4 regions of the Bacillus sp. Pc3 genome follow, and region 2 is predicted to be linked to each of the others. Evidence: riboswitches for the same ligand, from Rfam matches in the RefSeq annotation. Region 2 holds a riboswitch; each other region holds the start of a gene.
The links. A riboswitch is a leader RNA that binds a small molecule or an ion and turns the genes downstream of it on or off. The one in region 2 is predicted to bind S-adenosylmethionine.
Positions count from the first base shown of each region.

Region 1: it holds a riboswitch for S-adenosylmethionine, as region 2 does, so the genes downstream of both, SB24_RS03905 (methionine biosynthesis PLP-dependent protein) here and metE (5-methyltetrahydropteroyltriglutamate--homocysteine S-methyltransferase) in region 2, are expected to answer to the same signal.
Region 3: it holds a riboswitch for S-adenosylmethionine, as region 2 does, so the genes downstream of both, SB24_RS04355 (bifunctional homocysteine S-methyltransferase/methylenetetrahydrofolate reductase) here and metE (5-methyltetrahydropteroyltriglutamate--homocysteine S-methyltransferase) in region 2, are expected to answer to the same signal.
Region 4: it holds a riboswitch for S-adenosylmethionine, as region 2 does, so the genes downstream of both, SB24_RS02005 (phosphoadenylyl-sulfate reductase) here and metE (5-methyltetrahydropteroyltriglutamate--homocysteine S-methyltransferase) in region 2, are expected to answer to the same signal.

Region 1 is NZ_CP010406.1:920,337-925,065, forward strand. It holds gene metC (cystathionine beta-lyase) at 1-952, opposite strand, end outside; partial or broken gene SB24_RS03905 (methionine biosynthesis PLP-dependent protein) at 945-2,067, opposite strand; SAM riboswitch class I at 2,137-2,262, opposite strand; gene SB24_RS03910 (esterase family protein) at 2,437-3,159, shown strand; gene SB24_RS03915 (YjcG family protein) at 3,185-3,700, shown strand; gene SB24_RS03920 (GNAT family N-acetyltransferase) at 3,705-4,136, shown strand; gene SB24_RS03925 (AbrB/MazE/SpoVT family DNA-binding domain-containing protein) at 4,296-4,529, shown strand; gene SB24_RS03930 (ABC transporter ATP-binding protein) at 4,530-4,729, shown strand, end outside.
Region 2 is NZ_CP010406.1:790,604-795,332, reverse strand. It holds gene yeiL (transcriptional regulator YeiL) at 1-301, shown strand, start outside; gene metE (5-methyltetrahydropteroyltriglutamate--homocysteine S-methyltransferase) at 352-2,640, opposite strand; SAM riboswitch class I at 2,724-2,878, opposite strand; gene SB24_RS03180 (S8 family peptidase) at 3,018-3,977, opposite strand; gene SB24_RS03175 (STAS domain-containing protein) at 4,197-4,729, shown strand, end outside.
Region 3 is NZ_CP010406.1:998,911-1,003,639, forward strand. It holds gene SB24_RS04340 (BMP family lipoprotein) at 1-4, opposite strand, end outside; gene SB24_RS04345 (CvfB family protein) at 176-1,072, opposite strand; gene SB24_RS04350 (YajQ family cyclic di-GMP-binding protein) at 1,172-1,663, shown strand; SAM riboswitch class I at 1,764-1,886, shown strand; gene SB24_RS04355 (bifunctional homocysteine S-methyltransferase/methylenetetrahydrofolate reductase) at 1,976-3,817, shown strand; gene SB24_RS04360 (GNAT family N-acetyltransferase) at 3,900-4,340, shown strand; gene SB24_RS04365 (pentapeptide repeat-containing protein) at 4,538-4,729, shown strand, end outside.
Region 4 is NZ_CP010406.1:509,738-514,466, reverse strand. It holds gene SB24_RS02020 (dihydroorotate dehydrogenase) at 1-450, shown strand, start outside; gene pyrF (orotidine-5'-phosphate decarboxylase) at 419-1,138, shown strand; gene pyrE (orotate phosphoribosyltransferase) at 1,135-1,767, shown strand; SAM riboswitch class I at 1,869-1,973, shown strand; gene SB24_RS02005 (phosphoadenylyl-sulfate reductase) at 2,101-2,802, shown strand; gene SB24_RS02000 (sulfate permease) at 2,815-3,879, shown strand; gene sat (sulfate adenylyltransferase) at 3,928-4,729, shown strand, end outside.

The sequences.
Region 1 (4,729 bases), 130 kb from region 2:
TTTCGACCAGCTTTTTGACGGCTTCTTTGCTTTCCAATTCAAAGGACAGGACGGCGCCCGCTCCGCTCGCTTGCCGTTTATGGGTATCGGCTCCCGGGTGTCCGGCAAGGCCGGGATAGTAAACGTTTTTGACGGCGGGATGCCCGTCAAAATAGGCAGCCAGCCGCTCAGCCGTCCGGCTCGCTTTTTCCAGTCTGACCTGCAATGTTTTTAAGCCTCTCAATACGAGCCAACAGTCCTGAACGCCGAGCACCGCTCCAAATGAGTTTTGCAGCTTATACAGCTGATTGCCGAGCTCTTCATCTTTTACGGCGGCAAGGCCTGACAGCACGTCACTGTGTCCGCTTAAAAATTTCGTCGCACTGTGGAGCACGATATCTACACCGAGATCAAGCGGACGCTGCAGAGCAGGCGTCATGAAAGTATTGTCAAGGTATGTCAGACAGCCGTGATCCTTTGCCAGTTTGACGACGCCCTTAATATCCGTGATGCCGAGCGTCGGATTTGACGGTGTTTCCATATAGATGGCTTTCGTGTTCGGGCGGATGGTTCGGGCGACCGCTTCTGTGTCCGTCATATCGACAAAGGTATGTTCAATTCCGAAACGGGACAGAACCTCAGTCACCATGCGGAATGTTCCGCCGTACACATCCTCCGTGACGAGGACATGGTCGCCTTGGGATAAGAGCAGAAACGCCGTCGAAATCGCCGCCATTCCCGAGCTGAAAGCAAAGCCTCTCGTTCCGCCTTCAAGACCTGCGATCGTTTCTTCAAGCGCTGTTCTTGTCGGTGTGCCTGAGCGGCTGTAGTCATATGTCCCGAATTCTTCAAATGAAGACTGATGGAATGTGGAAGCATGCTGGATCGGGACGCTGACGGCTCCGGTGGCTCCGTCTGTTTTAAATGGATTGTGCACGAGCTGGGTTTCCAGCGTCCAATTGTGATTACTCATATGACACGGCCCCCCTCTTTTACTTGCTGTAATGCCTGCTTTACATCCCGCTTCAAATCTTCTGCATGTTCAATGCCCACTGAAAATCTCAGCAGACGGTTGCAGACGCCGTTTGCAATACGGATGTCTTCAGGAATATCCATGTGCGTCTGTGTCGCGGGGTATGTAATAAAGCTTTCCACCCCGCCGAGACTTTCTGCGAAACAGATCGTTTTCAGCGCCTTTAAAAACGGATTGACCCATTCCTCTTTTTGCAGCCGGAAAGACAGCATCCCGCCTTTTCCGGGATATAACACATCGGCGATTTCTTCTTCCTGTTCTAAAAATTCTGCAAGTTCACGGGCGTTATCTTCATGACGGCGCATTCTGAGTCCGAGTGTTTTCATCCCTCTCATTAAAAGCCACGAATCAAACGGCGAAAGAACCGCGCCGATCGCATTTTGGTGATTAAACATGATCTCGCCGAGCTCTTCATCCTTTACGACAGCCAGACCGGCAAGGAGATCATTGTGCCCGCCTAAATATTTTGTGGCGCTGTGAATGACGATGTCCGCTCCCAGTTCAAGCGGGCGCTGGAGCACCGGGGTATAAAACGTATTATCCACAATCAAAAGCAGGCCGGCTTCTTTCGTAATCCGGGCGATTTTTTCAATGTCCGCCTCCTGCATTAACGGGTTTGTCGGTGTTTCAACAAATACCGCTTTCGTGTTTTCCGTTATTTTGGAGCGTAAACAGTCTTCATCGCTGAAATCATCGTAAATAAAGCTTAAGCCGTATTTTCTCCATTCGTTTTCAAACAAACGGTACGTGCCTCCGTATAAATCGGAGGATACAATCAATTCATCCCCGCTTTTAAATAAAGCCATAATCGTTTGAATGGCTGCCATTCCCGAGCTGAAAGCAAAGCCTCTCGCACCGTGTTCCAACACGGCGATAGCGTCTTCAACGAGCTGGCGTGTCGGGTTTTTCGTGCGCACGTAATCAAAACCTGTAGATTCTCCAATTCCTCTATGTCGGTAAGCGGTGGACAGATAAATCGGCGGACTGACCGTTCCCGTTGCTTCTTCGCTTCTATTTCCGATTTGGGCTAATTTTGTATCAACATGCTGCGTCATCAGTAAGCACCATCCTTTTTCAAAAATAAAAAAGCCCCCTCTTCATAAGAAGAAGGAGCTTTTCTCTTCCTCTTATCTTCCAAGCATGTGAATCGCTTGCTGGATTTAGCACCTTGGCACTTTGCCTTCCCGCGGCAAAGCAAACCGGTTGCTGAGGTTTCAAAGGGCCAGTCCCTCCACCTCTCGTGATAAGAATATTGTTTTGTATTTTCTGATTGTTCTATATTAACGCACTATAAAATGAATTTCAATAACTTTTTATTTATCTGAACTCTCGCAAGAAGTGCATCTGAAGAAAGAAATTTCTAATAATTCATGGTACAATAGGAAAAAACCATCAAGACAAGAAGCGGCCTGGAGGAATGCGAAGTGGCATCAAAAAACGGAATCATTCATGAGAAAAAACTTTTCTCCCATGAGCTTGAAGAGGAAATGACCGTTTTGGTCTACCTGCCCGCCACCTTCTCCCCTCTGTATAAATATCATACGGTCATCGCTCAGGACGGCCATGATTATTTCAGATTAGGGAGAATCGGGCGGCAGGCGGAAGAGCTTATGTCAAAAGGGGAAATTGACCGCTGCATCATTATCGGCGTCCCTTATAAAAATGTGCGGGAGCGAAGAAACACATACCATCCAGAAGGCTCTAAATTCGCCTCATATAAGCGATTTATCGCAAATGAGCTCGTTCCTTTTATCGACAAAGAATACCCGACTTATCAAGTCGGATACGGCCGCACCATGATCGGGGATTCCCTCGGCGGAACCGTTTCGCTTATGACGGCGATTGACTATCCGAACATGTTTGGAAACGTCATCATGCAGTCTCCGTATGTTGACGGGCACGTGCTGGATGCCGTCCGGCAGTCGGAGGATCTCAAACAGATTTCCGTTTATCATCAAATCGGAGAAAAAGAAACCGGCGTTCACACGACAGACGGCCAGGTTCTTGATTTCACCGCGCCGAACGAAGAGCTCAAACAGCTGCTGGAAAGCAAACAGTCTGAATACACGTATGAAACCTTCGACGGGGATCATAAATGGACCTACTGGCAGCCGCTCATCACGCCGGCGCTGAAAAAAATGCTGTAACCATTCATTTAAGGAGGGAACTTTCATGAAATACGGTATTGTTTTATTTCCATCAAAAAAATTACAGGATCTCGCTAATTCGTACCGGAAACGCTACGACCCGAGCTATGCGCTCATTCCGCCGCATCTGACGGTAAGAGATCCGTTTGAAGCGACAGAACAGGAAATCGAGCAGGTCGTATCACAGCTGAGACAGACGGCGAAAGAGTCGCATCCGCTCGTTCTGAAAATCACAAAATACAGCTCGTTTTCTCCTGTGAATAATGTGATATATATGAAAGCAGAGCCGACGGAGGAATTAAAATCTCTGAGTGAGAAATGCTACTCAGGAGCATTATCCGGCGAGCCGGAATACAGCTTCGTTCCGCATGTCACGGTCGGCCAGAAGCTGTCGTCAGATGAACATTCCGACGTACTCGGACAGCTGAAAATGCTGGACATTTCCCACGAAGAAGTCATCGACCGTTTTCACTTGCTCTATCAGCTGGATAACGGCTCATGGACTGTGTACGAAACATTTTTATTAGGCGGAGGAGAATAACTGCTTGGAATCCATCATCGCAAAAACTGAAAAACAGCTGAACGACGCTTTTTTCGTCAGAAAAGAGGTCTTTGTTAAAGAACAGCACGTTCCGGAAGAAGAAGAGATTGATCAATTCGAAGACACGTCAGAGCATATAGTCATATATGACGGCGGCCAGCCGGTCGGAGCCGGCAGATGGCGCTTGAAAAACGGGCATGGAAAATTAGAGCGCATCTGCGTGATGAAAAGCCATCGTTCTTTAGGCGTCGGAGCCATCATTATGCAGGCGCTTGAAAAAGCGGCGGCAGCCAAGGGCGCCGACAGCTTTATCTTACATGCGCAGACGCAGGCCGTTCCGTTTTACGAAAAACAAGGATACCGCGTCACATCCGGCGAAGAATTTCTCGATGCGGGCATCCCCCATCTGGAAATGATAAAGGAACACAAACGATAAAATCAAAAGCACTCCTGTTATATGGCAGGAGTGCTTTTTTTATGAAAATAATACTATTTCATGAATTTTATTGCATTTTATGGAAGGTTAATGTATGTTTAGTATACGAAGTATTACAATTCATACAAAAAATACAATTCATATTTCGGAGGGATAAACATGACGGCACCAAAAGGAAAACACATATTCGGGACTGTTAAAGTGGGCACAAAAGGACAGATTGTCATTCCTAAAGAAGCAAGAGATGTTTTCGATATAAATCCGGGGGATTCACTGCTTATGCTTGGGGATGACCAGCAAGGTATCGCACTTGTTAAACAAGAACTCTTTTTCGAGTTTGCAAAAGATATTTTAAACGCTAAGCAAATCGACGCAGATAGCGAGGATGAGTAAATGCACGCGATTGAGCTGAAGCAATTAACGAAACATTATAAAGAAACCGCCGCCGTTGACCGTCTTGAGTTCTCAGTTGAGAAAGGGGAATTTTTTGCTTTACTCGGTGAGAACGGAGCCGGAAAAACGACATTAATCAGTATGCTTTGCGGACTCCTTTCTCCGGATGACGGTGATGCATCAGTGCTTGGACACAGTAT
Region 2 (4,729 bases):
GCGTGAGTTGGCTAAGTTTCTAAGTGCTAAGGCAACGCTTATGGCTTCGAAATATTCACAAAGTCTGGCGTTCCCGCTTGAATACCGGCTGGCTGATTTTATTTTGCAGACGGCTTATGAAGGGGTTTATAAAGAGAAGCACGTAACGGTCTGTGATTATTTGGGTGTATCTTACCGTCATCTCTTGCATGTGCTGACGCAATTCTGCCAAAAAGGGTATTTGCAAAAAGAAGGGCGGGGCTATCAAATTAAGCAGCATGATTCACTAAGTGAACTTGCGAAGGCGCTGAAGAATAAATAGCACGCCCAGAAAAAACAGCCACCCGCGATTTGCGGATGGCTGTTCTTTTTTTATACAAGCTGGGCTTGTTTTTTTCGTGCCTGTTTCGCGGCGTCGACCATATTTTTTAATGCCGCAACGGTTTCTTCCTGCTGTCTTGTTTTCAGTCCGCAGTCCGGGTTTACCCAGAAGCGGTCAGTCGGACACACTTCAAGCGCGTCATCAATAATTTGATAGATTTCTTCAGTTGCCGGCACACGCGGGCTGTGAATGTCGTAAACACCGAGTCCGAGGCCTTTCACGTAAGGATGTTCTTTCAAGTATTCTAAAAATCCTCCGTGGCTTCTGCTGTGTTCGATTGTAATGACATCCGCGTCAAGATCATTGATCGTATCTACGATATCTTCAAAGTTGCTGTAACACATATGCGTATGAATCTGCGTCTCATTTTGCACAGAAGACGTCGTTAACCGGAATGCTTCTGCGGCCCAAGTTAAATATTCATCCCAATCCTGCGTTTTTAACGGCAGTCCTTCGCGGAGCGCGGGTTCATCTACCTGGATAATCTGAATACCGGCATCTTCAAGCGCTTTTACTTCTTTTCTGAGGGCAAGCCCGATCTGGAAGGCGATTTCTTTTCTTGAAATATCCACACGCGGGAATGACCAGTTTAAGATGGTGACAGGTCCCGTCAGCATGCCTTTCATGTGTTTTTCCGTCAGCGATTGGGCGTAGACCGTATCTTTTACCGTCATCGGTTCGATAAATTCGACATCTCCGAAAATGACAGGCGGACGTACGCAGCGTGAACCGTAAGACTGCACCCATGCATATTTCGTAAAGGCGAATCCGGCCAGTTTTTCACCGAAGTATTCGACCATGTCCGTCCGCTCGAATTCTCCGTGAACGAGCACGTCTAAGCCGATTTCTTCCTGAATGTCAACCCAGCGCTTCGTTTCCGCATTAATAAAGGCTTGGTACTGTTCATCCGTCCAATCTTTTTTCCGCCATTTTTGCCGTGCGCTCCGCACCTCTGCAGATTGAGGGAAGCTTCCGATTGTCGTCGTCGGCAGAAGGGGAAGACCGAGTGATTCATTCTGCAGCGCCAATCGTTCTTCAAAGCTTGCCGGACGGGAGAAATCTTTTTCCGTCAGCTGATTCAGCTCTTCTTTTTGAGCTGAGTTCGCTCCTGTTGCGAATGCTTTTAAAGCCTTAAGTGCCGCTTTTGATTCTTCGATCTGCTCACTGACGGCCGCTTTGCCGGACAGAAGCCCTTCTTTTAAGACGCCGAGTTCAGCCAGTTTTTCTTTAGCGTATGACAGGCCGTTCAGCAAATCCTTTTCAAGATGCTCGTCAGGGTGTTTCGCCACCGGCACGTGCAGAAGGCTGCTTGAAGGCTGAATCCATAACTCCTCAACATCAGCGTGGCTGAGGATATCCAGAGCCGCGTCCAGGCGTTCTTCAACATCGATTTTCCAAATGTTGCGGCCGTCGATCACACCGGCTGCCAGCACTTTATCTTTCGGGAAGCCGTGCTTTTTCAGCTGATCAAGGTTTCTGCCTTTATCATGCACGAAGTCAAGCCCGATTCCCTGTACGGGATAAGAAACGAGTTCTTCATATGCATCAACCGAATCGAAGTATGTCTGCAGGAGGACATTCAGTCCTGAAAGCTCTTTTGTGATCGCTTCATAGAGTTCTTTTGCGGCACGGACGTCTTCAGAAGAAGCTGTCACAAGGGCCGGCTCATCGATCTGAACCCATTTTACGCCTTCAGCTTCAAGTTCTTTCAGCAGCTGCACATAAAGAGGAACAAGGCGTTTTTGAATCGCTTTCGCTTCTGATTCTTCGTATCCTTTCGCAAGTGTGACGAATGTGTACGGACCGACGATGACAGGTTTTGTTTCCGCTCCGAATTCTTCTTTGATCCGGCGGTAGTCGTCAAGCTGTTTGTTTCTCGTCAGACGGAATTCAATGCTTTCGTCATATTCAGGGACGATGTAATGGTAGTTGGTATTAAACCATTTCGTCATTTCACTGGAAACGGCGTCTTTTACACCGCGGGCAATCGCAAAGTATGTATCAACGGGATCCGTGATGCTGCGGAATCTTTCCGGAATCCAGTTAAAGCTGACGGCGGTATCAAGCACATGGTCATAATGGGTGAAATCAGAGACCGGCACGATATCGACATGTTGGTCAAGCTGTGTTTTGACAGCTGATAAGAATAAACCGTCAAGCTCTTTAAGAAACGTTTCTTTATCAGTTTTACCTTTCCAATAAGCCTCAAGCGCTTTTTTCCATTCTCTGTTCAAGCCGATTCTCGGAAAACCGAGGTTCGAAGTTTTGATTGTTGTCATTAAGTTTCCTCCTTTAAGTGAGATGTAACAAAAAAGCCTCTTTCTCATGAGAGAAAGAGGCTTTAACTTCAAAATGCAAGCCTCTCTTATCTCTCAGATCACGTCTGATGGAATTAGCACCGTGCCTTATGAGACATTCGTCTCGGCGCAAAAATCACGCGCCCCATTTCACAATGGAATTACGGTCGGTTGCTGTTGGGGTCAAAAGGCCAATCCCTCGCCCAACTCTCGATAAGAGAAAATATTTCAATTTTTTTGAAAAGTTACATCATTTGTTGGTTATCTTATCAGCTTATTCAGATCACTGTCAATAGAAAATCTCACATTTTAAAAATTAGTGATGTGACAAGCTGATCAATCATTATATGAGAAAAATATCAGAAAGACAGCAGCTGTGCCTGTTCGGCTCTTTCCATCAGCACTTCAGGCGCGTCTAAATACAGGAATCCGTTCCCGGCCAATGTTTTGGCGATGTCCAAAGGAAGGGTCCGCCGCACGAGCTGGGCGTAGACTTCAGTCTCAGAAAGCGTCCGCTGAAACGCGTCCTGTTCAAGCCCTTTTATTAAGGCAAGCGCTCCGCTCACATGCGGGGCGGCCATTGAAGTGCCCGTCAGTTTCCCGTATTTATGGTTGGGAAGGGTGGAGAGAATATTTTCTCCCGGAGCCACCAGGTCAATCTCTTTGTTGGCGTTTGAAAATTCAGACGATTTACGGGCGATTGAGACTGATCCGACTGCGATCACTTCGTTGTAAGCGGCCGGATACGACAGTTCCTCTGTACGCTCGTCTCCGTCGCCTTCGTTTCCTGCCGCGCAAACGACCAGAACACCGCTTTTTACCGCATTTGTGACGGCTTCTTTCAATTCAGGCACATCGCTTGGCCCGCCGAGTGACATGGAAATGATATCGGCCTTTTGTTCAACGGCGTAGTTGATGCCGTTAATGATCCATTCGTATTTGCCGCTGCCGTTTTGACCGCCGAGAACTTTAACGATTAAAAGGCTTGCTTCCGGCGCGACACCCGAAATTCCGCCGTTTGAATCATTGGCGGCAATCGTTCCGGAAACGTGTGTCCCGTGTCCGTTATAATCGGAAATCGCGTCTTCTTTGCCTTCGTCATCATCGGTGAAGTTTTTCCCGCCGACAATCCGGTCTTTCAAATCAGGATGATTGATGTCGCAGCCTGTGTCAAGCACCGCGATTTTAATATCCTTGCCTTTAAACCCTTTTGCCCACAACTCTGGCGCCTTAATCACTTTAATACCCTCTGGAAGCTCGTTTACCTCCATGATCTGTTCATCCGTGACATAAGGAATCAAATGCATTTCACCATTCATAAAAAAGCCCTCCTTTTTTATGCTTGCGAGTGGATACAAGGGTGTTGCTACTATTTTATGGCAGAGCATGCCGGCCGGAAAGAGTCATTTGAAGCATTTTCATAAAAAAGGCGTAATCTATCGTACTAAAAAATTTCAAATAAATGGATAGTTTAACAGCTTTTATTTTCATTCATGATCCGCTGACGCTATAATTGGAAATGGGAAAGGAGAAGAGATATGAAGATAAGTGAAGCATTGTACAACTATTTTTCAGAACAAGTGGATCAAATTGCGAAAGAGTGGATCGAAACGATGGAAGATTCGGATCCGAATTCGATTTATTCTTTGACAAATCCCGTCATCACAGAAGAACTGACGGAGCAGGATAAAGAATTTTACCGGCATATTAATAAAATGTATATCATGCCGGAAAAAGAATTTTTAGAAGAGTTCGAGCGGTGGGTGATTGAGCTTGCGAAAGACCAGAAGCATCTGGATACTCCCGTCCAGTATGTGGTCCGTGAATTCATGAGAAACCGGAGACTATACGTCAGTTATTATAATGCGTTTGCCGATAAACATGAATCTTCGTTTGCACAGGGGGAAAGGAAGAAATGGGAGAATTTAATTGTACAAGTATTTGATTTTACGATTTACACGTTTGTCGATCATGCCGAGCATAACTCAAAAATGCAGCTGAATGCGCAAAGAGAAATGATTTTGGAGTTAAGCTCGCCGGTTATCACGCTGAGCAAACGGACGGCGCTGCT
Region 3 (4,729 bases), 210 kb from region 2:
TCATTGAAACTCTCCTTTTGTTTTTTTCTATAGTTATATATCGGTTCGGATGTCAGAATATTTTATTTCAATAAAATATGTATGTTCGGCAGGTTGATAAACAAATGAGGGATATAGGAGCTTTTGAGAAAATAAAAAACACCGGTTTTGGTTCACCGATGTTTTTGCAGAAAATTTATTGTTTTTCGTATGTCCAGCCGTCTTTCTGATACACTTTGCCGTTTTTCATCAGGTGCCCGAGCGCCCGCTTAAAGGCGGCTTTGCTTAAATGAAACCGTTCGCGGATATCGTCAGGATCGCTTTTGTCTCCGTAAGGCATCGCGCCGTTTCTTGATCTCAGATAGGTCAGAATCTCCTCCGCGTCAACCGAAAGCGCATCCTGCTTTCTCGGCAGCAGGGACATGTTGACGGAGCCGTCTTCCTTCACCTCGATGACACGCCCCGTCACGCGGCTGCCGAGTCTCGGCTCTTCTTTTCTTTCTGAAGGGTGAATAAACGCGCGGATGCCTTCATCGGTTATCAGAAAAGAGCCTGATGCGATCAGTCTGTACACCGTGCCTGTCAGGTCTTTATTCATGACGTCTTCCTCTGCATCCGTAAATAATTCACTGATGATATCCTCAGGCGCCGGCTTGGCAAACATGCGTCCGCGGCTTGTCACCTTCAGCATGCAATACAGTCTGTCGCCTTTTTGCGGCCAGACGGATTTGTACGGAGGCAGGTGCTCCGTTGCGACGAGCGCGTCTTTTGACAGACCGACGTCGACGAATACGCCCATATCCTCCACAGCGTCCGTCACTTCCACCCATCCGTAGTCATAAAAGCTGATGAGCGGCTTTTTCATCGTCGCCGCGAGTCTTTCCTGATGATCGACGTAAATAAATACGTCCACTTCATCTCTGTCTTCAATATCCTCTGTGATTTCACTGTTATGTAAAAGAACCGTATCCTCGCCGTCGGTTAAAAAATAACCGAAATCGGTTTGGTGATCTATACTAAGCGTGAGCTGCTGCCCTGGTCTCATGTTATCGTCCTTCCTGATTCGCCCGTATGGGGCTGATGTTTTTCTCATTTTTTCCAATATGCATAAATTCATGCTTTATGCTGTTGGACATTTCTCTTTATTCTACTATAATCAACTCATAAGTGAAATGTTATAGGAGGTTTTCTCATGGCAAAAGAAAGTTCTTTTGATATTGTATCCAAAGTTGAATTTCCCGAAGTGCAGAATGCGATTCAGATGACGCTGAAAGAAATCGGCACGCGCTATGACTTTAAAGGATCGAAAAGCGATGTAACTTTAGAAAAGGAAGAACTTGTCCTGATTTCTGATGACGAGTTTAAACTGAATCAGCTCAAAGATGTGCTGAGCGGCAAGCTGATCAAACGGGACGTGCCGACGAAAAACATTGAATACGGCAAAATCGAAAATGCCTCAGGGGGCACGGTGCGCCAGCGCGCGAAGCTTGTACAGGGCATTGATAAAGACAGCGCCAAAAAAATCAACGCGGTGATTAAAAACTCCGGCTTGAAGGTAAAGTCGCAGATTCAGGACGACCAAGTGCGCGTCACCGGAAAAAATAAAGATGATCTGCAGCAGATTATTGCAGCCGTCCGCGGGGCAGACCTGCCGATTGACGTTCAATTTATTAATTTTAGATAAATTATGTGATTCCTATTGATTATTGTCTCTATTTTCGGTAAATTTGGAGAAAGGGATTTTCACAGTTAAGTTTTGGAAACCCATGACAATTACATGAACGTTCTTATCAAGAGAAGCCGAGGGACTGGCCCGACGACGCTTCAGCAACCGGTGTAATGGTTTAACCCAAACCATGACCAAGGTGCTAAATCCAGCAAGCTAAAAACAGCTTGGAAGATAAGAAGAGAGACAAATGATTACAAAGTCTTCTTCTTAAGAAGACTTTTTTTATTTCTCTTTTTTCCTTGCTGAATGTGACGAAGGAGGCAAACAATGGGACTATTACAAGACTTAAAAGAACGGATTTTAATCGGAGACGGCGCGATGGGCACTCTCCTCTATTCCTACGGCATTGACAGATGTTTTGAGGAACTGAACGTATCAAAGCCCGAGGAAATCAAGCGGATACATAAGGCTTACGTGGAAGCCGGGGCAGACATCATCCAGACAAATACGTACGGCGCGAATTTTATTAAACTCTCAAGATACGGACTTGAGGATGAAACGAAAAAAATCAATCAGGAAGCGGTCAGAATCGCGCGCGCTTCTTCAGACGGCGCTTATGTATTGGGAACGATGGGCGGCATCCGCACATTTAACAAAAACGCCTACAGCCTGGAGGAGATTAAACGCAGCTTTCGGGAGCAGCTTTATTTATTGCTTCACGAAGAGCCGGACGGTCTGCTCCTGGAAACATACTATGATTTAGAAGAGGCGCGCGAAGTGCTGAAGATAGCGAGAAAAGAAACGGAACTTCCGATTATGCTGAACGTATCCATGCACGAACAGGGCGTGCTGCAGGACGGAACGCCGCTTCGGGAAGCCCTCAGGTCAATTGCCGATCTCGGCGCTGACATAACGGGAATCAATTGCCGGCTCGGCCCGTACCACATGATTGAAGCGCTCACCGAAGTGCCGATATTCCGTGACGCTTATTTATCGGTCTATCCGAACAGCAGCCTCCCGTCTTTAGAAGAAGGCCGGCTTGTTTATGATACGGACGATGCCTATTTCCGGGAGAGCGCCGTACAGTTCCGCACTCAGGGCGCGCGCATTATCGGCGGCTGCTGCGGTACGACGCCAAACCATATCAGAGCCATGGCTGAAGCGGTCCGCGGACTTTCTCCCGTCACTGATAAAGAAGTGAAAATCAGACGGGAAGAAGAAGTCATCTCCGTCCGGAATGAACGGACCGAGCCGGGTTTAAACGAAATCGCCGCTCAAAAACGGTCAATTATCGTAGAGCTTGATCCGCCGAAAAAATTGAATTTTGACAAATTTCTGCAAGCGGCGGCTGAATTAAAAGAAACCGGCATAGAAGCGCTGACGCTCGCCGACAATTCATTGGCGACACCGCGGATCAGCAATGCCGCCTGCGGTTCATTGCTGAAAGAGCGTCTTGATATCCGTTCTCTCGTTCACATTACATGCAGAGACCGCAACATCATCGGCCTTCAGTCACATTTAATGGGGCTGGATACGCTCGGGCTCACCGACATTTTAGCCATCACGGGTGATCCTTCAAAAATCGGCGACTTTCCGGGGGCTACCTCCGTCTATGATTTAACGTCCTTTGACTTGATCAGGCTGATTAAACAATTCAACGAGGGCATTTCTTTATCTGGGAAACCGCTCGGCAAGAAAACGAACTTTTCCGTAGCCGGAGCATTTAATCCGAATGTCCGCCACCTTGATAAAGCAGTAAAACGGCTGGAGAAAAAAATAGAGTGCGGAGCTGACTACTTCGTGTCCCAGCCTGTCTACTCGGAGCAGCAGCTCATTGACATTCATCATGAAACGAAGCATCTCAAAACACCGGTGTATATCGGAATCATGCCGTTAACGAGCAGCCGCAACGCAGAGTTCATCCATCATGAAATCCCGGGCATTAAGCTGTCAGACAGCATCCGCGAAAAAATGGCGCTCGCCGGCGAAGACAAGCGGAAGCAGAAAGCCGAAGGCCTCGCCATCGCCAAGTCGCTTCTCGACACGGCGTGCGAACTGTTTAACGGAATTTATTTAATCACCCCGTTTCTCCGTTCTGATTTGACGTCAGAGCTTGCAGCTTATATTAAGCAAAAGGATGAAAAGCGGGCTGATGTATATTTGCATTGACGCGAAAGAGGCCGCCTGATATGACAGGCGGCTTTTTCATGGTACGATACAGAAAAAGAATCAAGCAAAGGAGGATTTTTTCATGGTTGAAGTAAAACCCATCACCGCAGAAGACACATACGCGATCAGACACAGCGTGCTGCGCCCCCATCAGACGATTGAGGATTGTAAATATGATCAGGACAGCGTCAAAGGAGCCTTTCATCTCGGAGGTTTTTACGACGGGACATTGATCAGCATCGCTTCTTTCTACCCGCAGAACCAGCAGGCGTTACAGGCAGCGCCCGCCTACCAGCTGCGCGGCATGGCGACGCTTGAGGAATACCGGACGCAAAAAGCGGGAAGCACGTTAATCGCCTATGCAGAACGGAAACTGGCAGATATGGGGGCGGCGCTTGTCTGGTGCAACGCCAGATGTCACGTAAAGGGATATTACGAAAAGCTCGGCTGGAAAAGCACGGGCAGCCCCTTTGACATACCCGGCATCGGCCCGCATGTGATCATGTATAAAGAACTCGCCTGAAACAGACAAATGCCCTTGGGGACATGTCTCTAAGGGCATTACCTTGAATGTCACGCCTGCTTTTATATGCGGTACTATTGACGCCCTCCCGCTTTTTTAATACCCTTTGTACATTACGCAACAGCAAGGATGGCAGGCAGAAAACGATATCTGTCAATTGCCGTTTTCAGCTATTAATTCAGAAAAGGAAGTATGAGATGAATACGATCCAAAAACCGAAAATCCCGAAAGAATTGCCGGTGCTTTCTTTCACAGAAGCGCTTCAGGACGACCTCATAAAAGAAGTCGTCATAGAGAACGCCGTCGTAAACAGCAAACTGGACGGCCTGCGCGCCGAAAAAGTCATTTTCAGAAACACCGTTTTTACGGATGTCTCTTTCAGACATATG
Region 4 (4,729 bases), 280 kb from region 2:
AAGCTTTCGCCTAATGTCGCAAACATAACCGAAATTGCTAAAGCGATTGAAGCGGCCGGTGCTGACGGTCTGACGATGATTAATACACTCATCGGGATGAGGCTCGATCTTAAGACGGGACGGCCGATCTTAGCAAATAAAACGGGCGGACTGTCAGGCCCGGCGATCAAACCGGTCGCCATCCGGATGGTATACGAAGTCAGCCAGGCCGTTCAAATCCCGATTATCGGGATGGGCGGCGTTCAGACCGCAGAGGATGCATTAGAATTTCTTCTTGCGGGAGCGAGTGCGGTTGCCGTCGGCACGGCAAACTTCGTCAATCCGTTCGTCTGCCCGGAAATCATAGAACAGCTCCCCCGTGTGCTGCGCCAGCACGGCTTTCAATCTGTAAGTGAATGCATCGGAAGGAGCTGGAAACATGAAAAACAACCTGCCCATCATCGCGCTTGATTTTGCATCAGGGGAAGAGACTTTAACGTTTTTAGACTTGTTTGAAAAGGAAAGGCTTTTTGTCAAAACGGGGATGGAACTTTTTTATCAGGAAGGCCCCGCCATCATTCACCAATTAAAAGAACGAAATTGTGATATATTTTTAGATTTAAAGCTTCATGATATCCCGACTACGGTCAATAAAGCGATGAAGCGGCTGGCCGGCCTCGGCGTTGATCTTGTCAATGTGCATGCAGCAGGGGGCGCACGCATGATGCGCGCGGCCCTTGAGGGGCTTGAAGAAGGCACGCCGGCAGGCAGAAAACGCCCGTCTTTAATCGCGGTGACTCAGCTGACCAGCACTTCAGAGCAGGTGGCGAAGGAAGAGCTTCTGCTGCATAAGCCGCTGTTAGAAACGGTTGTGCATTACGGCAAAATGGCGGAAGAGTGCGGGCTGGACGGAGTGGTATGTTCGGTACATGAAACAAAAGCCATTTATGAAGCGGTCCGGCCTTCATTTCTGACAGTCACACCGGGCATCCGCACGGCCAGTGACACAGCTGACGATCAAGTCCGGACGGCGACTCCGTCATTTGCGAAAGAAAACGGTTCGTCAGCCATCGTTGTGGGCCGCTCAATTACAAAAGCGGAAAACCCCGTTGAAGCATATGAAGCAATTAAACTGGAATGGGAGGGCGTTCGCCGATGAAACAGGCTATCGCAAAACATCTATTACACATTGAAGCTGTCTTTTTACGCCCGAATGAGCCGTTTACGTGGGCGAGCGGCATTTTATCACCGATCTATTGTGACAACCGTCTGACATTGTCGTATCCAAAAGTGAGAAATGATGTGGCGGACGGGCTTGGCAAACTGCTGAAAGAGCATTTTCCCGAGGCGGAGATGATCGCGGGCACTGCAACGGCGGGCATTCCGCATGCTGCGCTTCTCGCAGACCGTACAGGCGCGCCGATGTGCTACGTCAGAAGCAAACCGAAAGCGCACGGCAAAGGAAATCAAATAGAAGGCGCCATTAAGAAAGGACAAAAAACAGTCGTGATTGAAGACTTGATTTCTACCGGAGGCAGCGTGCTTGAAGCTGCGGCGGCCCTTCAAAGAGAGGGCGCGGAAGTCCTCGGCGTCATTTCCATTTTTACATACGGACTGCCGAAAGCAAAAGAAGCCTTTAAAAAAGCGGGTCTTCCTTATTACTCGTTAACGGATTATGACACGCTGATTGAAGTCGCGCTTGAAAACGGAACGATTCATTCAGATGACGTTGAGAAACTGAAATCATGGAAACAGAATCCCGAGTCAAAAGATTGGTTTAAAAAATAATGACAATAAAAACAGGCCTCAGGGCCTGTTTTATTATTCCTATCAAAAAACTCGGGTTGACTTCTGTTAGAATTGTGCTAAAATTTAGTACAAATCTAAAAAGCTTATCAAGAGCGGCTGAGGGACTGGACCGATGACGCCCGGCAACCTGCGTGTCATGCAAGGTGCCGCATCCAGAAAAATGCACAGCATTTTGAAGATAAGGGCTATACCGGGTCACTGTCTTTCATTCCGCTGGATTGAAAGTTTTTTATATGAAAAAAAGATTGAGGGATAAGACAACCGGCAGAAAACAACAGCTGTTTGATTGTCTCCGGGAGGAGGAAAGGAAAAATGCTAACGTATGACACATGGGAAGAGCCGGCGATTACATTTCCGGAAGACGATTCCTATAAAGGCGCGCTGTCCGTTTTAAAATGGGCATACGGCCACTACGGAGACCAGCTTGTTTACGCGTGCAGCTTCGGGATTGAGGGCATCGTCCTGATCGATTTAATTTCTAAAGTAAAGAAAGACGCGGAAATCGTGTTTCTCGACACGGGTCTTCACTTTAAAGAAACATATGAAACGATCGAAAAAGTGAAAGAGCGTTACCCGGGACTGAACATTATCCTGAAAAAGCCCAGCCTTACTCTTGAAGAACAGGCCGAGGCTCACGGAGATAAACTGTGGGAAAGAGAACCGAACCAGTGCTGCTACATCAGAAAAATTCTGCCGTTAAGAGAAGCGCTCGCAGGGCATCCGGCATGGCTGTCCGGCCTTCGCCGGGATCAAGGGCCGAGCCGGGCGAATACGAATTTCCTGAATAAAGACGACAAGTTTCAATCGATTAAAGTATGCCCGCTGATCCATTGGACATGGAAAGACATCTGGAGATATACTTCCAAGCATGAGCTGGATTACAATATCCTTCATGATCAGGGGTATCCGAGCATCGGCTGTGAACCGTGCACTTCACCTGCGTTTACCGCGGAAGATTTGCGGAGCGGCAGATGGAACGGCATGGCGAAAACAGAATGCGGACTGCATGAATAAAGGAGCTGCACGATGGAATTAGCCGCTATTTTATTCTGCCTGTTTTTTGCCATGAATATCGGAGCCAGCGGAGCCGCGGCTTCAATGGGAGTCGCTTACGGGTCCGGCGCCGTTAAAAAGAAAACGTATGCGCTGATCATTTGCGCGGCCGGAGTCCTGTCAGGGGCGGTTATCGGCGGCGGAGAAGTCGTTAAGACGATCAGCGGCGGAATCATTCCCGAACAAACCATTACGCTCACCATTGTCTGCATTATTATCGGATCGGCGGCGCTATCGTTATTCACGGCGAATGTGCTCGGCATTCCGCTGTCGACGAGTGAGGTCACTGTCGGGGCGATTGTCGGTGTCGGCGTCGCGTACAAAGTATTGTTTTTACAGCATCTTTTAGTCATCGTGAGTTTTTGGGTGCTCGTACCGTTCGTCGCGTTCTGTTTCACGTTTCTCGTCTCGAAGGTATTCAGTTCTCTGAATATTCGAGTCATTTCGAATCGGAAACAGAAGATTTTGGGGATTGTGCTGCTGATTGCGGGGTTTTGGGAAGCTTTTTCAGCCGGAATGAACAATGTCGCAAATGCGGTGGGCCCTTTGGTTGCTGCGGGCGTGCTCAGCGTGTCCAAAGGAACGCTGTACGGAGGCATCTTTGTCGCTCTCGGCGCTCTGCTTTTAGGACGTAAAGTGCTTGAAACCAACGGGAAAAAGATTACGAGATTTTCAGCCGGAGAAGGCATACTGCTTTCAGGAACCGGCGCGGGGCTTGTCATTATCAGTTCCGTCTTCGGTCTGCCGGTCCCATTGGCGCAAGTCACATCATCATCAATTATCGGTATCGGAATGGCCAAAAACGGGCCGAACGTTTTTCATAAAGAAGTCGTGAAAACGATGCTCAAAGTATGGGTCGTTTCGCCGTTTTTGTCACTGTCGATTTCGTATTTGCTTGTCTCCCTGCTGTTAAAAGGAGATTACTATTCCATCTTTATGATGGCCAGCGTGCTTTTGGCAGCTGGCGGAGCCGCCAGTCTGATGAAAGCCATCCGAAAAGAGAAACGCTCTGTCCATGAACAAGGCGGAGGCATTTAACTATTAATCTGAGTTTATTTATCTGTTAACTGGGAGGAATCATGTATTATGAGTTTAGCACCGCACGGAGGAACATTAATTAACCGGGTAAATGAGCAGTATGATCTTACATCCGTCCAAAAAGAAATTGAGCTTGATTTGATTTCGTTCGCTGATTTAGAGCTGATCGGGATCGGGGGGTACAGCCCGATTGAAGGATTTTTCACAGAAAAAGATTACGTGTCAGTCGTTGAAAATATGCGTCTGGCATCCGGGGTTGTCTGGTCCCTGCCGATCACGCTTCCGGTCGATTCAGAAAAAGCGGCTGAGCTTGCCGTCGGCGACACGGTGAAACTGACTTACGGCGGAGAAACATACGGCGTAGTCGACATCGAAGATATTTATACGCCGGATAAACAAAAAGAAGCCGTTCACGTATATAAAACCGATGATGCCGCGCATCCGGGCGTGAAAAAATTATTTTCACGCGGCGATACGTATGTCGGCGGGCCGATCACATTAGTTAAAAAAGCGTCAAAGCAGTTTCCCGAGTTTACATTTGAACCTGCTGATACAAGACGAAGCTTCGAAGAAAAGGGCTGGAAAACCATCGTCGGTTTCCAAACGAGAAATCCGGTTCACCGCGCCCACGAATATATCCAAAAAACCGCGCTTGAGACGGTTGACGGCCTGTTTTTGAACCCGCTCGTCGGTGAAACAAAATCAGATGACATTCCGGCGGATGTCAGAATGGAAAGCTACCAGGTGCTGCTCGATCATTATTATCCGAAAGACCGCGTGTTCCTCGGCGTATTTTTGGCGGCTATGCGGTATGCGGGGCCGAGAGAAGCCATTTTCCACGCGCTTGTCC